3 regions of the Shewanella sp. SM87 genome follow, and region 2 is predicted to be linked to each of the others. Evidence: predicted binding sites of a transcription regulator. Region 2 holds the regulator's gene; each other region holds the start of a gene.
The links. The regulator ArgR, encoded in region 2, controls arginine synthesis, uptake and breakdown. The targets are predictions, from matches to a motif close to ANTGAATANNTATTCANT.
Positions count from the first base shown of each region.

Region 1: the regulator ArgR is predicted to act here: its motif matches at 2,544-2,561, upstream of argA (amino-acid N-acetyltransferase).
Region 3: the regulator ArgR is predicted to act here: its motif matches at 2,733-2,750, upstream of argC (N-acetyl-gamma-glutamyl-phosphate reductase).

Region 1 covers NZ_JAKKSC010000017.1:74,996-79,522, reverse strand. The annotation lists gene rarD (EamA family transporter RarD) at 1-457, shown strand, start outside; gene L5M11_RS14575 (PH domain-containing protein) at 507-1,025, opposite strand; gene argA (amino-acid N-acetyltransferase) at 1,145-2,464, opposite strand; gene rpmG (50S ribosomal protein L33) at 2,787-2,960, opposite strand; gene rpmB (50S ribosomal protein L28) at 2,967-3,203, opposite strand; gene radC (RadC family protein) at 3,325-4,002, opposite strand; gene coaBC (bifunctional phosphopantothenoylcysteine decarboxylase/phosphopantothenate--cysteine ligase CoaBC) at 4,125-4,527, shown strand, end outside.
Region 2 covers NZ_JAKKSC010000019.1:39,130-43,656, reverse strand. The annotation lists gene folM (dihydromonapterin reductase) at 1-747, opposite strand; gene L5M11_RS15410 (thiol-disulfide oxidoreductase DCC family protein) at 1,001-1,399, shown strand; gene mdh (malate dehydrogenase) at 1,503-2,438, opposite strand; gene argR (transcriptional regulator ArgR) at 2,733-3,203, shown strand; gene L5M11_RS15395 (NAD(P)-dependent oxidoreductase) at 3,351-3,983, opposite strand; gene L5M11_RS15390 (LysR family transcriptional regulator) at 4,090-4,527, shown strand, end outside.
Region 3 covers NZ_JAKKSC010000023.1:3,730-8,256, reverse strand. The annotation lists gene L5M11_RS16820 (ornithine carbamoyltransferase) at 1-692, opposite strand, end outside; gene argB (acetylglutamate kinase) at 705-1,487, opposite strand; gene argC (N-acetyl-gamma-glutamyl-phosphate reductase) at 1,519-2,499, opposite strand; gene ppc (phosphoenolpyruvate carboxylase) at 3,123-4,527, shown strand, end outside.

The DNA.
Region 1 (4,527 bases), on a different contig from region 2:
GTTAATCTCTTTTGGCTCGATTCCCATCGTCTCACTGGCACTCGCGGGCACCTTTGGTTTCTATGCACTGCTGCGAAAAAAGGTCAATGTGGATGCTAAGGCCGGATTATTGGTCGAAACCGCAGTGTTATTACCGGTAGCGCTGATTTATCTCGTCGCAACCTTAGACACAGCGACAGCAAGCATGCTGACAAACGATTGGCAACTGAATCTGATGTTAATGGCGGCTGGGATAGTGACTACCATTCCTTTGCTGTGTTTTGCAGGGGCAGCGGTACGTATTCCATTGTCTATGCTCGGCTTTTTCCAATATATTGGCCCGAGTATTATGTTCATCCTCGCGGTGAGTCTATTCAATGAGCCCTTCGATGCCGAAAAAGGCGTGACCTTCGGATTTATCTGGAGCGCGCTGCTCGTCTTTACCTTAGATATGGCCTATAAACGCAAAACGGCGTAAGCATTATCACACCGATAAACACAGTGGCAGAAGTGATGACATATGATGGTTACTTCTGTAATTGTGCTAAAAACTCACTCCCTTGCGGCACTGTTAGTAATAAACTGTAGCCTTTAGTCGTTGGCACTAACACTAACTGCGATTTATCTGTTATCGCCAAAAATGCCCTGCCTTTCCCCTGCAACTTAAACCAGCCCAATTGAAATCCTGGCATGCCTATACCGTTGGTTTTAAAGCTCGGCGTTAAATCTGCCTCTTGTTGCAAATCGACTATGCGTGCCTCGGCGGGCAATAAATCCACACGGGATAACTGCACTTTATAGAAGGGAACATCCAATGTGAGCTCTGTATCGGTTAACACTAATTCGGCGCTATTAGATTGATAGAAGACCCAAGAAGATCCGCACATCATCACCAACAATATGCCTAGACTCGCCGATTTCGCTATCTTAGGCATATTTTTTAGCCATAACATCAGCAAGATACCCGCTAAACCGAGCAATAAGACGATAAAGCTGAAGATAGAGGTTTGGGTTAAAGGGGCGAGTTCAAAAAATTGAGGACTCATTGGCAGTATCTCCCGTGCAGTGAAGCCTTAATCTGCCAATAAAGACATATTATGTCAATAAAAATGCCAGCGCTAATATGAGTACTAGGCTGGCATTGATTAGATTGAGTTAGAACGGCTTAGAGATCGAGCGCGAGAATTTTTGAGCGGCGTTGATAGTTATACAACTGCTTCTTCTTCTGTGGCAGTGCTTCAACATCTTCAATCACAAAACCATGCTCTAAGAACCAATGAATGCTCCGAGTTGTCAATGCAAACAAGCGTGAATAACCACGGTTTCTGGCCTGATTGATAATGTTCTTCAGCAGTAAGCTCCCTCTGTCGGCATCGCGATAATCGGGATGCACCACTAAACAAGCAAACTCACCCGCATTGTCCTCTTCAAAAGGATAGAGCGCAGCGCAACCAATCACTAAACCGTCGCGCTCAATCAACATGAACTGTTCGATTTCAATCTCAAGCTGCTCACGACTACGACGCACCAGAATGCCTTGCTCCTCCAATGGACGGATAAGGTTCAACACACCGCCAATATCAGCGATCGACGCACAGCGTAAACGCTCAGCACTCTCAGTGACGATTTGTGTGCCTATCCCTTCGCGAGAAAACAGTTCCTGCAACAAGGCGCCATCTTCGAGGTAGCTAACTAAATGACAACGCGGTACGCCATTGCGGCAAGCATCGATACTGGCTTTGAGAAACGCCATAGTACCAACACAAGCTGACCCTTGCTCGGCCAGCTTGTTCATGATGTTTTGCGCATCATTTGGCATCAACTCGGCAATCACATCGCCATTACGATCGAGAATACCGTTCTGTGAGCTAAAGCCGATCATCTTGTCTGCTTTAAGCTTAATTGCCACTTGAGTCGCGATTTCCTCGGCGGTGAGATTAAAGCTTTCACCAGTAACCGAAGCCGCAATCGGCCCCATCAATACGATGCAGTGATTATCTAGCTGACGTTTTAAGCCTTGCACATCAATACGACGCACTTTGCCACTCAGACAAAAATCCACACCATTATCCACACCCAGTGGTTGAGCAATAACAAAGTTGCCGCTCACTAAGTTAATTTGCGCCCCTTGCATCGGCGTATTACTTAAACTCATGGATAAACGCGCTGTGATATCAAATTGCAGTGCACCCGCAACTTGCTTAATCACTTTGAGCGAATCTTCATCCGTGATACGCACACCGTCGTGGTAGGCAGGTGCAATACCGTTGGCGGCTAATGCAGCATCAATCTGCGGCCTAGCGCCATATACCAACACCACTTTGATCCCTAAACTGTGCAGCAGGGCGACATCATTTAAGATGGCGCGGAATTGATTTTGAGCCAAAGCTTCACCGCCAAGCATGACCACAAAAGTTTTACCTCTGTGAGCATTAACATAGGGGGCAGAATGACGAAATCCATCAACCAGTTCAGTGGTACGCACGCGTTATTTACACCTCATTTTTGAGCTGGCAGCGTCACTATGACACACCAGGAATGAATCGCTAACTTTCGCGTATGGTATTGCATTTTAATTCACATATAAAGAATTTATTCTCACTAAAGTGCAGATTTGATGATTTAAAGTGCTTAGAACCGCACTATTTTATATTTTCAGCAAGTGTTCACACTTTTTTAACTTCACAGGGGATGATTCAGCGGCTTAAGTTTGCGAGGCAATTATCTCAACTTGATGACTAGCCACTAAAAAAATGCAAAAAAAAGCCCCTTAAATAAGGGGCTTTTCTCGAAACACTAACCAAGGATTACTTGATTTTGGCTTCTTTGTAGATAACGTGCTGACGAATAACTGGATCAAATTTTTTGATTTCCATTTTTTCAGGCATGTTACGCTTGTTTTTTTCAGTTGTGTAGAAGTGACCAGTCTTAGCTGTAGAAACTAATTTGATCTTCTCACGATTACCTTTAGCTTTAGCCATGATCTATTATACCTTCTCGCCACGGGCACGAAGTTCAGCAACAACAACTTCGATACCTTTTTTGTCGATCAGACGGATACCTTTAGTAGATACACGTAACTGTACGAAACGCTTTTCTTCTTCTAACCAAAAACGGTGGTTTTGTAGGTTAGGTAAAAAACGACGACGGGTCGCGTTTTTTGCATGCGAACGGTTGTTACCAACCATCGGCTTCTTGCCAGTAACTTGGCATACTCTTGACATGTCAATCTTCTCCAAAAACAATTTTAACGCTCGAGCATTAATGTGCCTCGTATGGCCGTCGCCCGAGGCACAAAGAGGGCGCATTTTATACACGATCACAGAGTGAAGATCAAGTGTTAGATTAATTAATCCAGCCTCGTTCTGCAAAAGAAACTATCTCTCGATCACCTACAACCATATGGTCCAACAAGGATACGTCTATGGTTGCTAACGCATTTTTTAATCGCTCAGTTATTCGTCGGTCAGCCTGACTGGGCTCGGCAATACCAGACGGATGATTATGACAAACTATAACTGCTGCGGCCTTTTTCTCCAGCACTAAGCTCACCACTTCACGTGGATACACTGAGGCTGAGTCTATTGTGCCGCGGAATAATTCGACAAATTGAATCACTCTATGCTGGCTATCCAGCAGTAAAACTGCGAACACTTCATAGGAGCGATCGGCCAATTGTCGCATTAAATAGTCCCGAGTTAAATCGGGATTTGTCAAAACCTGACCTCTTTGCAGATTTTCCTGCGCTACACGCCGCGCTAATTCGGCCGCAGCTTGAAGCTGGGCGTATTTTACAGGTCCTACGCCCGGAAGTCGACACACCTGATTTCTTGGGGCACAGAGCAGGTTTCTGAGGCCGCCAAACTCGCTAATAAGCGACCTAGCAAGGTCAACCGCGTTTAATCCGGCTAAACCGTTACGCAGTAATACTGCCAGTAATTCAGCGTCCGACAACTGCGCAGCTCCTTTTTGTAACAGTTTATCTCTGGGACCTTCCCCCTCAGGCCAATCTTTAATGCCCATGCGACCTCCCTGTCATCTCACATATTTTCACTTTACTGAGTATGGACGAGATTTTTTGAACTGGGAGAGTCACTAAAATTCACCGCTTTGTGATATTGTTGCCGGCATTATTTCTATCTCGGATGATGTCTGTGAGTCTGACAAATAAAAACGTCCTGCTGGGCATTGGCGGCGGTATTGCGGCCTATAAAAGTGCTGATTTAGTCCGTCGCTTAAAAGAGCGTGGCTTTGATGTGCGTGTGGTGATGAGCCAAAGTGCGATGGAATTTATCACGCCTCTGACGCTGCAAGCCTTATCTGGACATCCAGTGGCATCTAGCCTGCTCGATCCTGCAGCAGAAGCAGCCATGGGCCACATAGAACTTGCTCGTTGGGCAGATCTCGTCATCATAGCCCCTGCAACCGCAAACCTATTGGCGCGGATTAATGCAGGCATGGCCGATGAGCTAATCACCACCACATGTCTTGCCACTGAGGCGCCAATTGCCCTGTGTCCAGCAATGAATCAGCAGATGTACCGCAATC
Region 2 (4,527 bases):
CTATTTTAAATGACGGCCACCATCGACATTATGGCAACGACCGCTGACGTAGCGGCTATTCAGCAGATATTCGACTAAGTCGATAATCTCCTCATTCCCCGCCTCTTTCGGCAACAGCGCTTTGGCTAAGGTTTTTTGCTGATAGGCAACGTCATCTCCTGCATTAAATAGGATCATCGCCGGCGCAATCGAATTCACTTTCACCTCGGGCGCAAATTTGGCGGCAAAGGATAGCGTCATATTGTGCAGCGCGGCTTTACTGGCGGCATAGGCGATATGCTTCTGACTGCCCTTCTCTGCCACATAGTCAGTAATATGAATCACATCGCTCGCACCGATTTCATCGCCAGCAGCGGCACGTAGCTGCGCCTCTAAGGCCAAGTTCAACTGATAGGGCACGCTCACATGCACTTGCATCATCCGCTGCAGCACTTGGCTCGGTGCAAAAGTGGCACTCTTGAAAGGCTCATTCTTTGTAAGCACAGGATCCGGCAGCCAGTCCGAGGCATTGTGAATAATGGCGCGAATTTGCGGCAGCTTAGCTAACTCATCAATCAAGGATCGCACTTGAGTATCGTCATAAAAATCACAGGGATACAGAGTCGCACCTAAGGCGTTCAGCTCATCTATGCTAGCGTAATGGCTGCGATAGGTACCAATCACCTGCTGACCTTGGGCGAGAAAATGTTTGGCTAAGGCGTAACCGATACGCTTACCCACGCCTGTGATTATGATGGGAGATGTCATACCTATCCTTTTGAGTCGTTATTGGTCAGGCTTTACCTTGTTCGCTTAAAAATCAGCAATCAAGTTAAACTGATGAATAACCAAGATGTTACTGCACTCATTTGAATTTAACCTAACAAAAAGCCCAATGAGATGCTGATCCGTTCTACAATCGCTTCGATCTAAAACCCTTTATTCTGCGTATAGGGTAGAAGAAAACCAAGCTTGAGTACTCACTTCAAGTATTGTGATCAAGTCATCAGAGGTAATACCGATGGAACTGCGGATTTTTTACGATGGAAATTGTCCATTATGTAGCGCCGAAATGCGTCAACTGAAAGCGCGCGATCCGAAGAACTTGATTGCGCTTGAGGATTTAAATGCGCCAGACTTTAGTAAGCGCTTCAGCCATATCGATAGAGACTACGCTAATACGATTCTCCATGGCGAAACCGCAACGGGCGAAGTGTTACTCGGGTTAGATGTCACTTGCAAAGCGTGGGCACTGACAGGAACACGCGCTTGGATCCAACTATTACGCCTGCCCGTGATTAAAACTGTGGCCGATTGGTGCTATCTCAGATTCGCAAAAAACAGATATCGCATCTCTTATTTACTGACGGGCAAAGCCCGCTGCGATGATAACTGCCAAATTCCCACTAAGCGCCGCTGATCGACTGAATTCGCCTGGTAAAATGTAAAACCCAGGCATAAAAAAACGGAGCTCAATGGCTCCGTTTTTAATTCGTCATAATCTAAAAAGATTATCCGAAAGATTATTTAACGAAATCAACGCCTAGTTTGATATCGCCTTTCAGCGTATCTAACATAGAATCACGAGCGTTAGCTTCGAATGCACTCACTTCACCGTAAGGCAGTACTTTTTCAATACCGTTTTTGCCTAACAGCACAGGTTGTGCGAAGAATTCAGCATGCTCGCTGCCGCCGTCAACATAGGCGCATTCAACGATGTTAGCTTCGCCTTGCAGACCACGAACCAGAGACAGACCGAAACGGCAAGCCGCTTGACCCATAGACAGAGTCGCGCTTCCGCCACCGGCTTTAGCTTCAACCACTTCTGTACCCGCGTTTTGGATGCGAGTCGTCAAACTTGCCACTTCTTCGTCAGTGAAAGTCGCGCCTTCAACTTGAGACAGTAATGGCAGAATAGTCACGCCGCTGTGGCCGCCGATCACATTCACTTTAACGTCAGCAACGTTCAGGCCTTTTAATTCGGCGATGAAAGTTTCAGAGCGGATCACGTCTAATGTCGTGATACCGAACAGACGGTTCTTATCGTAAACACCCGCTTTTTTCATCACTTCTGCAGCGATAGCTACGGTCGTGTTGACTGGGTTAGTGATAATGCCAACCAAAGCCGTAGGGCAAGTTGCCGCTACTTTTTCGATCAGGTTGCGAACGATACCCGCATTGATATTGAACAGATCAGAACGATCCATACCAGGCTTACGCGCAACACCAGCAGAAATTAGAACAACGTCAGCACCCACGAGGGCAGGCGTTGGATCTTCACCAGCAAAACCTTTGATTTCAACAGCAGTTGGAATGTGGCTCAAGTCAACCGCAACACCCGGAGTTACCGGTGCGATATCATATAGAGACAATTGTGAACCCGCAGGCAATTGAGTTTTTAACAGTAGGGCAAGAGCCTGGCCGATACCACCAGCAGCACCAAGTACAGCAACTTTCATAGTTATCTCCGTTATTTCTCGGATATGTGTGACATGGATCTAATTTGCGTTGGCGTCACATTACTGGAATGTCACAACAATTTCAATTATCCCTTAGTCGTGGGACAAAAGAATTCCGGAATAACGTAGAAGCAATGTAGAACAATTACTCAAATTGGGATTTTTACGCCCCCTACAAACGCTTAACCACTGGGGCTTAGTGAATTTTTATTCAACCAATCTGGTTATTTGTTGACAATTTTTCTAAAAATATTCAAAATGGGCCTGTTTTTTTGAATAACGAATAATAATATTATGCAAACGACCAAGAATCAGGATGACCTTGTTAGAATTTTTAAGTCGATTTTAAAAGAAGAGCGCTTTGGCTCTCAGAGTGAAATCGTCACCGCCTTGCAAGCTGAAGGCTTTGGTAATATTAACCAATCGAAAGTGTCACGCATGCTCAGCAAGTTCGGCGCAGTGCGGACTCGCAACGCTAAGCAAGAGATGGTGTATTGCTTACCAGCCGAATTAGGCGTACCCACCGCGGGTAGCCCACTGAAGAATTTGGTACTCGACGTCGATCACAATCAAGCTATGATCGTCGTGCGAACTAGCCCAGGTGCCGCGCAGCTGATTGCCCGTTTATTGGATTCTATCGGTAAACCAGAAGGCATTTTGGGTACGATTGCCGGTGATGACACTATCTTTATTTGCCCATCGAGCATCCAAGATATCGCCGATACCTTAGAAACCATCAAATCTTTATTCAATTACGCAGAATAAAAAAACAGGTCAGTGAGCTGACCTGTTCTATTTTATCTGTACATTTTGAAGTGCAATACCGCGCTGGTTATTTGGCCATTGTCCCGATTACGTTACACATTCCAGCACAATATCTAACTCACAATATCTAACTCAACTATAACGATATCAGTAAGCCACACTGATGCGCTGGTTTGGGTGAGTGCCCTTTTCGGCTTCATCTACCATGGCTTTTGCGTAATCGGTTACAGAGATACGGCTTTGACCATTAGCATCGGTAAAGAAGCTGTCGCCACCAAGACGGTACGGGCCTTCACTCTCACCGGGATAAATCTCAGCGGCTGGGCTCACAAAGGTCCAATTGATTGCCGTTTGCGCCGCACGGAATACCTGCAAAGCTTCACCCTGAGCTAACGCCTCATCTTTATATGCTGCTGGGAAATCTGGACTAGAGACCAGCGTCACACCCGGCGCCACTTCTAAACTCCCAGCACCACCGACCCACAATAAACGTGACACGTTAGCGTTAGGCAGCACATCCAGTAAATGCTGAACCGTACTCGCCACTAGACCATGATTTTGTTGGGCGCGGCCACCAACGGCGGCAATCACGACATCTACGCCAGCAAAGGTATCGGCGACCAATGGCTGCTCTAAATCCACGGCACGTACTGCCACGTCAGCCACGGATAACTTACTTGGATCACGCACTAACGCTGTCACTTGATGTCCACGACTCTGTGCTTCTTTTAAAATTGCACCACCGATCCAACCCGTTGCACCTAAAATTGCGATTTTCATTTCATTGTCTCACTCAGATGATTTACATTGGATCCAGTTTACTTGCAGTTTTTCACCTAATAAACATCAATAATTGAGCATGATTGTTTCAATATAGGATACTAATGTGGATAAAATTGCCGCTATACGCAGTTTCGTCGAAGTCGCAAACTGTGGCAGCTTTACCAAAGCTGCCGAACATTTAGACTTCAGCCGCCTGCAGGTTTCCCGTCATATTCAAGAAGTGGAGCAGTGGTTGAGTTTACGCTTATTACACCGCACCACGCGCAGCGCCAGCTTGACTTTGCAGGGTGAGGAAGCGCTACAATTTTGCCAGCGGATCTTAAGTGAAGTTGCTGCCATGGAGAGTCGTGCCCACAGCCATAACAGTGAACTGGTAGGCAGTATTCGTATCGCTACGCCTATTGGCCTTGGGCAGCACAGTCTGTTTTATGTCGTTGATCGCTTTATTAAAATTCATCCTAAGGTCAACATTCAACTGGTGATGTCGGACAGTTTTGCGCAATTGGTAGATGAGAGAGTCGACGTGGCGCTACGCTATACC
Region 3 (4,527 bases), on a different contig from region 2:
GGCGTTGGATCGCCCATTGAAATCCAAGTATCAGTATAAATAGCGTCGTGACCTTCAATCGCATCGATATCTGAGGTCAGCACTATCTTGCCGCCATATCGTTTGGCGAGCTCTTGCACTTCTGCCACTACGTAGCCATCAGGAAAGTGACCCGCTGGGCAGATCACTGTCATGGTGGCACCGAGAATAGCCGCACAGTACATCAGCGAGTTAGTGACATTATTACCATCACCAACATAAGCTAATTTAGCTTTACTGACATCCTCAAACTGCTCTGCCAGAGTTAAAAAGTCAGCTAAGGCTTGGCAAGGATGATAAAGATCCGACAGCGCATTGATCACGGGCACTGAGCCGAACTCGGCTAATTGTTCGATAGTGGTGTGTGAATAGGTTCTCGCCACAATTGCGTCGGCCCAACAGGACAGGTTAGAAGCAAAGTCAGCAACCGATTCCCGTTTCCCCAGTTCACCATTTTGCTGATCTAGGTATAAACAGTGGCCCCCGAGCTTATTAATACCGATATCAAAGCTAACGCGTGTTCTGAGTGAGGGCTTTTCAAATAACATCACCACACTCTTGCCATCCAGCGCATGACGATACTCAGCCGGATTGGCTTTAATCGTTTTGGCCAAGGCAATGAGATCCTGTAACTGCTGCTGGGTTAAGTCTTTTATCGATAGTAAATGCTTCATAACCTACTCCACTTATGGTTGGATTTGTGTTCCTACGGCTTCACCTTTTGCTAATGCGATTAATTGGCTTGCATCACGCCACGAGGCAACTTGTACCGCCTGCCCCATCCACTGCGCGACTTCGAGCGCAGCTTCAACTTTGACCTTCATTCCTTTTTCGATCACACCTTGCTTAACAAGGTCTGCTATCTGCTTGCCATTTAAACTGTGGATGAGCTGGCCTTTACCATCAAGCACCCCAGAAACATCCGACAGTAGCACTAACTTGCCTCCTACTAACTTGGCTAATGCCGTCGCCGCTTGGTCAGCATTGACGTTAAGCATTTGACCATCGTCCATCATGGCGATAGAGCTACAAATCGGCATCCAACCTTGCTCAAGGATAAACTTAAGATAAGTGCCATCCTTTGGCGTGACTTCGCCAACAAGGCCTAAACGCTCATCTTTAATCTTAGCCGAGACAGTATTGCCATCGGCAAGGCTCATGCCCACACTCACAATGCCAGCCTTAGTCGCTGCGCCTTGAAGGATTTTGTTCGAAGTGCCCGCAAGTGCGCCGGCAATAATCGGCATTTGCTCGGGCGGAGTCACACGTAAACCTTCTAATTTGACGGTTTCCATGCCGTTGGCCGCTAACTGTTCATCCACCAAACAACCACCGCCATGCACCATCAACACTTGCTGACCATTAGCTAACATAGCCGCAGCCGTATCCATCAATCGCGCCATCCCCATTTCACATTGCAGCAGCGCGCCGCCCACTTTAAGCACTAATACTGAGTTGTTTGTAGACATCTTGACGACTCTCTTAAATAAGGATGAACAATTAAAGGTTAAAATGAATCTTTATGCATTGCAGCGCTTGGCTGGCAGCACCTTTCATCAAATTATCGATGGCACTGGCTACCACTAAGTAACCGCTATTCTCATCAAACTTCCAACCTAAGTGGCAGTTAGGTGTCAGCACCACATCGTCCACTTTCGGGAACTGATTGTGCTTCACGGTGACCAATGGCGCCTTGTCATACACGCTATAGGCCGCGGCCACATCGGCAGTCGTTGTGCCCGGTTTTAGCTGTACGGTAATGGTCGCTAAAATGCCACGCTTAAAGTTACCAAGGTGCGGTGTAAATATCACTTCTTGGCCAAGCTGAGTGGCGATCTCGGGTTGATGTCTGTGGCCTAATACGCCGTAAGGTGTCAGGCTCACTTCACAAAAACTGGTGTGTAACTGCGCTTTACGGCCCGCACCTGTTACGCCACTCACCGCATTGATCACCGGATAAGCCGATGTCAGTAAACTCGCCAATGGTTTTAACGCTGTCAACGATGCAGTCGGGTAACAACCTGGTACGGCAATCATCTTAGTCGCAGCGATTTCTTTGGCATTCCATTCGGCAAGGCCGTATACGGCTTTGGCTAAAACTTCAGGATATTCATGCTCAAAGCCATACCACTTAGGGTATTGCGCCACATCGCTGAAACGATAAGCACCGCTTAAATCGAATACCGCCAAACCTTGTGCATAAAACCAAGCCGCTAAATGCAAGCTTACTGAATGCTCAGTCGCTAAGACCACGGCATCTGCTTCAGCAACGATTTTTGCCTTAGCTTCATCGGACAATGGCGACAGCGTTAATGCGATATGGCTATAAATAGGATACAAATCCGCTAAAGGTTTACCTTTATCTAAACTGTTTTCAGAAACATACAACCCCTGAATCGTCAGCTCTGCTTCTGCATGGATTAAAGCGGTCAGTTGCGCGCCTGTGTAACCACTGGCACCAATAATGGCGATATTTTTCATGTGTTTTGTCTTATTAACCGAATCAAAGAAACTTAAAGAGTAGATGAATAGCTTACACGCAACCGCGTATATCTATGATGACAAGACTATCGTCGCAGGAAATCGTAATAGGTTGTTATTTTATTCACTGTCAGGCTAATACTGTACATCATGATATTCACTCTACAGGTCACAGGGGGTGACTCATCTCAACTGATGGCTAGACTACCACAAAGATCTACTTATGCAATATATGTGAATATATATTTTTAATTTATTTTCATATTTTAAGCTCAAACTGGGATATCGAAGACACGCCTCCCATTCAGCTAACTCGTTAATAACACAGTTATCCAGGGTCAACATGAGTCAAAATCAGTCCTTTTCATTAACAGCTAAGATACATGTCTGCAAAGCATAAAATAATGCACTTCATATTCACTTGCACTAATCATCAAAAAATATTGCGTGACTTCGCATTTCTATTGAATATTCTTCATCAAATACCGTGATTGGTTGCATATCGGATAAGCCAGTCGTATAAGTTATAAGTTCTGCTGTTGACCATAGCCCCAAGTGATAGGTATTGTGCTAACGGGCTAAATGCACAGCGGAATTTTCATGTTTTTCTATTCGGAGTAACTATGTCAGTAACCATGGCAGACAATATGACAGATATGTATGCGTCATTAAGATCGAACGTGAGTATGTTAGGCCAAATCCTTGGCGATACTATGCGTACCCATCTTGGGGACTCTTTTCTTGAGAAGGTTGAACAGATCCGTAAGCTTGCCAAAGACTCACGCCGAGGCGATCAAGCCGCCAGAGAGCAAATGCTCGAGTTACTGACAGCTTTGCCAGACGAAGAATTAGTCCCTTTTGCAAAAGCTTTTAACCAATTTCTTAACTTAGCTAACTTATCCGAGCAATTTCATACTATCAGTCGTAATTGCGACGAACTTGTCTGCGTGCCAGACCCAGTGGAACAACTCCTAGGCCGCATGCTCAATGGTCGTGTCGACCAAGCTAAAATGCTCGACTGTCTAAAAACACTGGATATCGATCTGGTGCTAACAGCGCACCCCACTGAAATTTCCCGTCGCACCCTGATCCAAAAATACGCCGCCATTGTCGACTGCTTAACAGAGCAAGAAAACGACCAACTATCGGATAGAGAACGTCAACAGATCAATCTGCGTCTACGCCAATTAATCGCCCAGATTTGGCACACGAATGAGATCCGCCGCGAACGCCCCACCCCAGTGGATGAAGCCCGCTGGGGATTATCCACCATCGAAGAATCCCTCTGGCATGCGGTGCCTGACTTCCTAAGACAGCTTAATGACCAAGTTCAGCAACGCACGGGCCAACAATTGCCGATTGATATCGCGCCAGTGCGTTTTTCTAGCTGGATGGGCGGCGATCGTGACGGCAACCCCTTTGTGACCGCTAAAGTCACCCAAGAAGTGCTCGATCGCAACCGCCATGCGGCGGCAAGATTGTTTTTAAAGGATATAGTACTGCTGGTCGGTGAACTGTCGATGGAAGAAGCCAATGATGAGTTAAAGGCTTATACCAATAACAGCTGCGAACCTTACCGCCACGTGCTGCGATCTATTCGTCAAAGACTGCGTGACACCATAGATTATTTAAATGCGCGCATCGAAGGCCACAATCCTGAAGTCGATAAGTCGAGCCTGATTTGGCAAGAAAGCGATCTCAAAGCGCCGCTAGAAATGCTCTATAAGAGTTTAACCGACTGCGGTATGCGCTTAATCGCCAACGGTTTATTGCTCGACATTCTCCGCCGTCTCGCCTGCTTTGGCATTCATATGCTCAGGCTCGACATTCGCCAAGATGCCAGCCGTCACAGCGATGTGCTCGCCGAGTTAACTCGCTATCTCGGCATGGGTGATTTCAACCATTGGGACGAGACTGAGAAGCAAGCCTTCTTATTACGTGAACTCAGCAACCGTCGTCCACTGATCCCAAGTAACTGGCAACCCTCGGCCGATGTGGCCGAAGTGCTTAATACCTGTCGTTTGATTG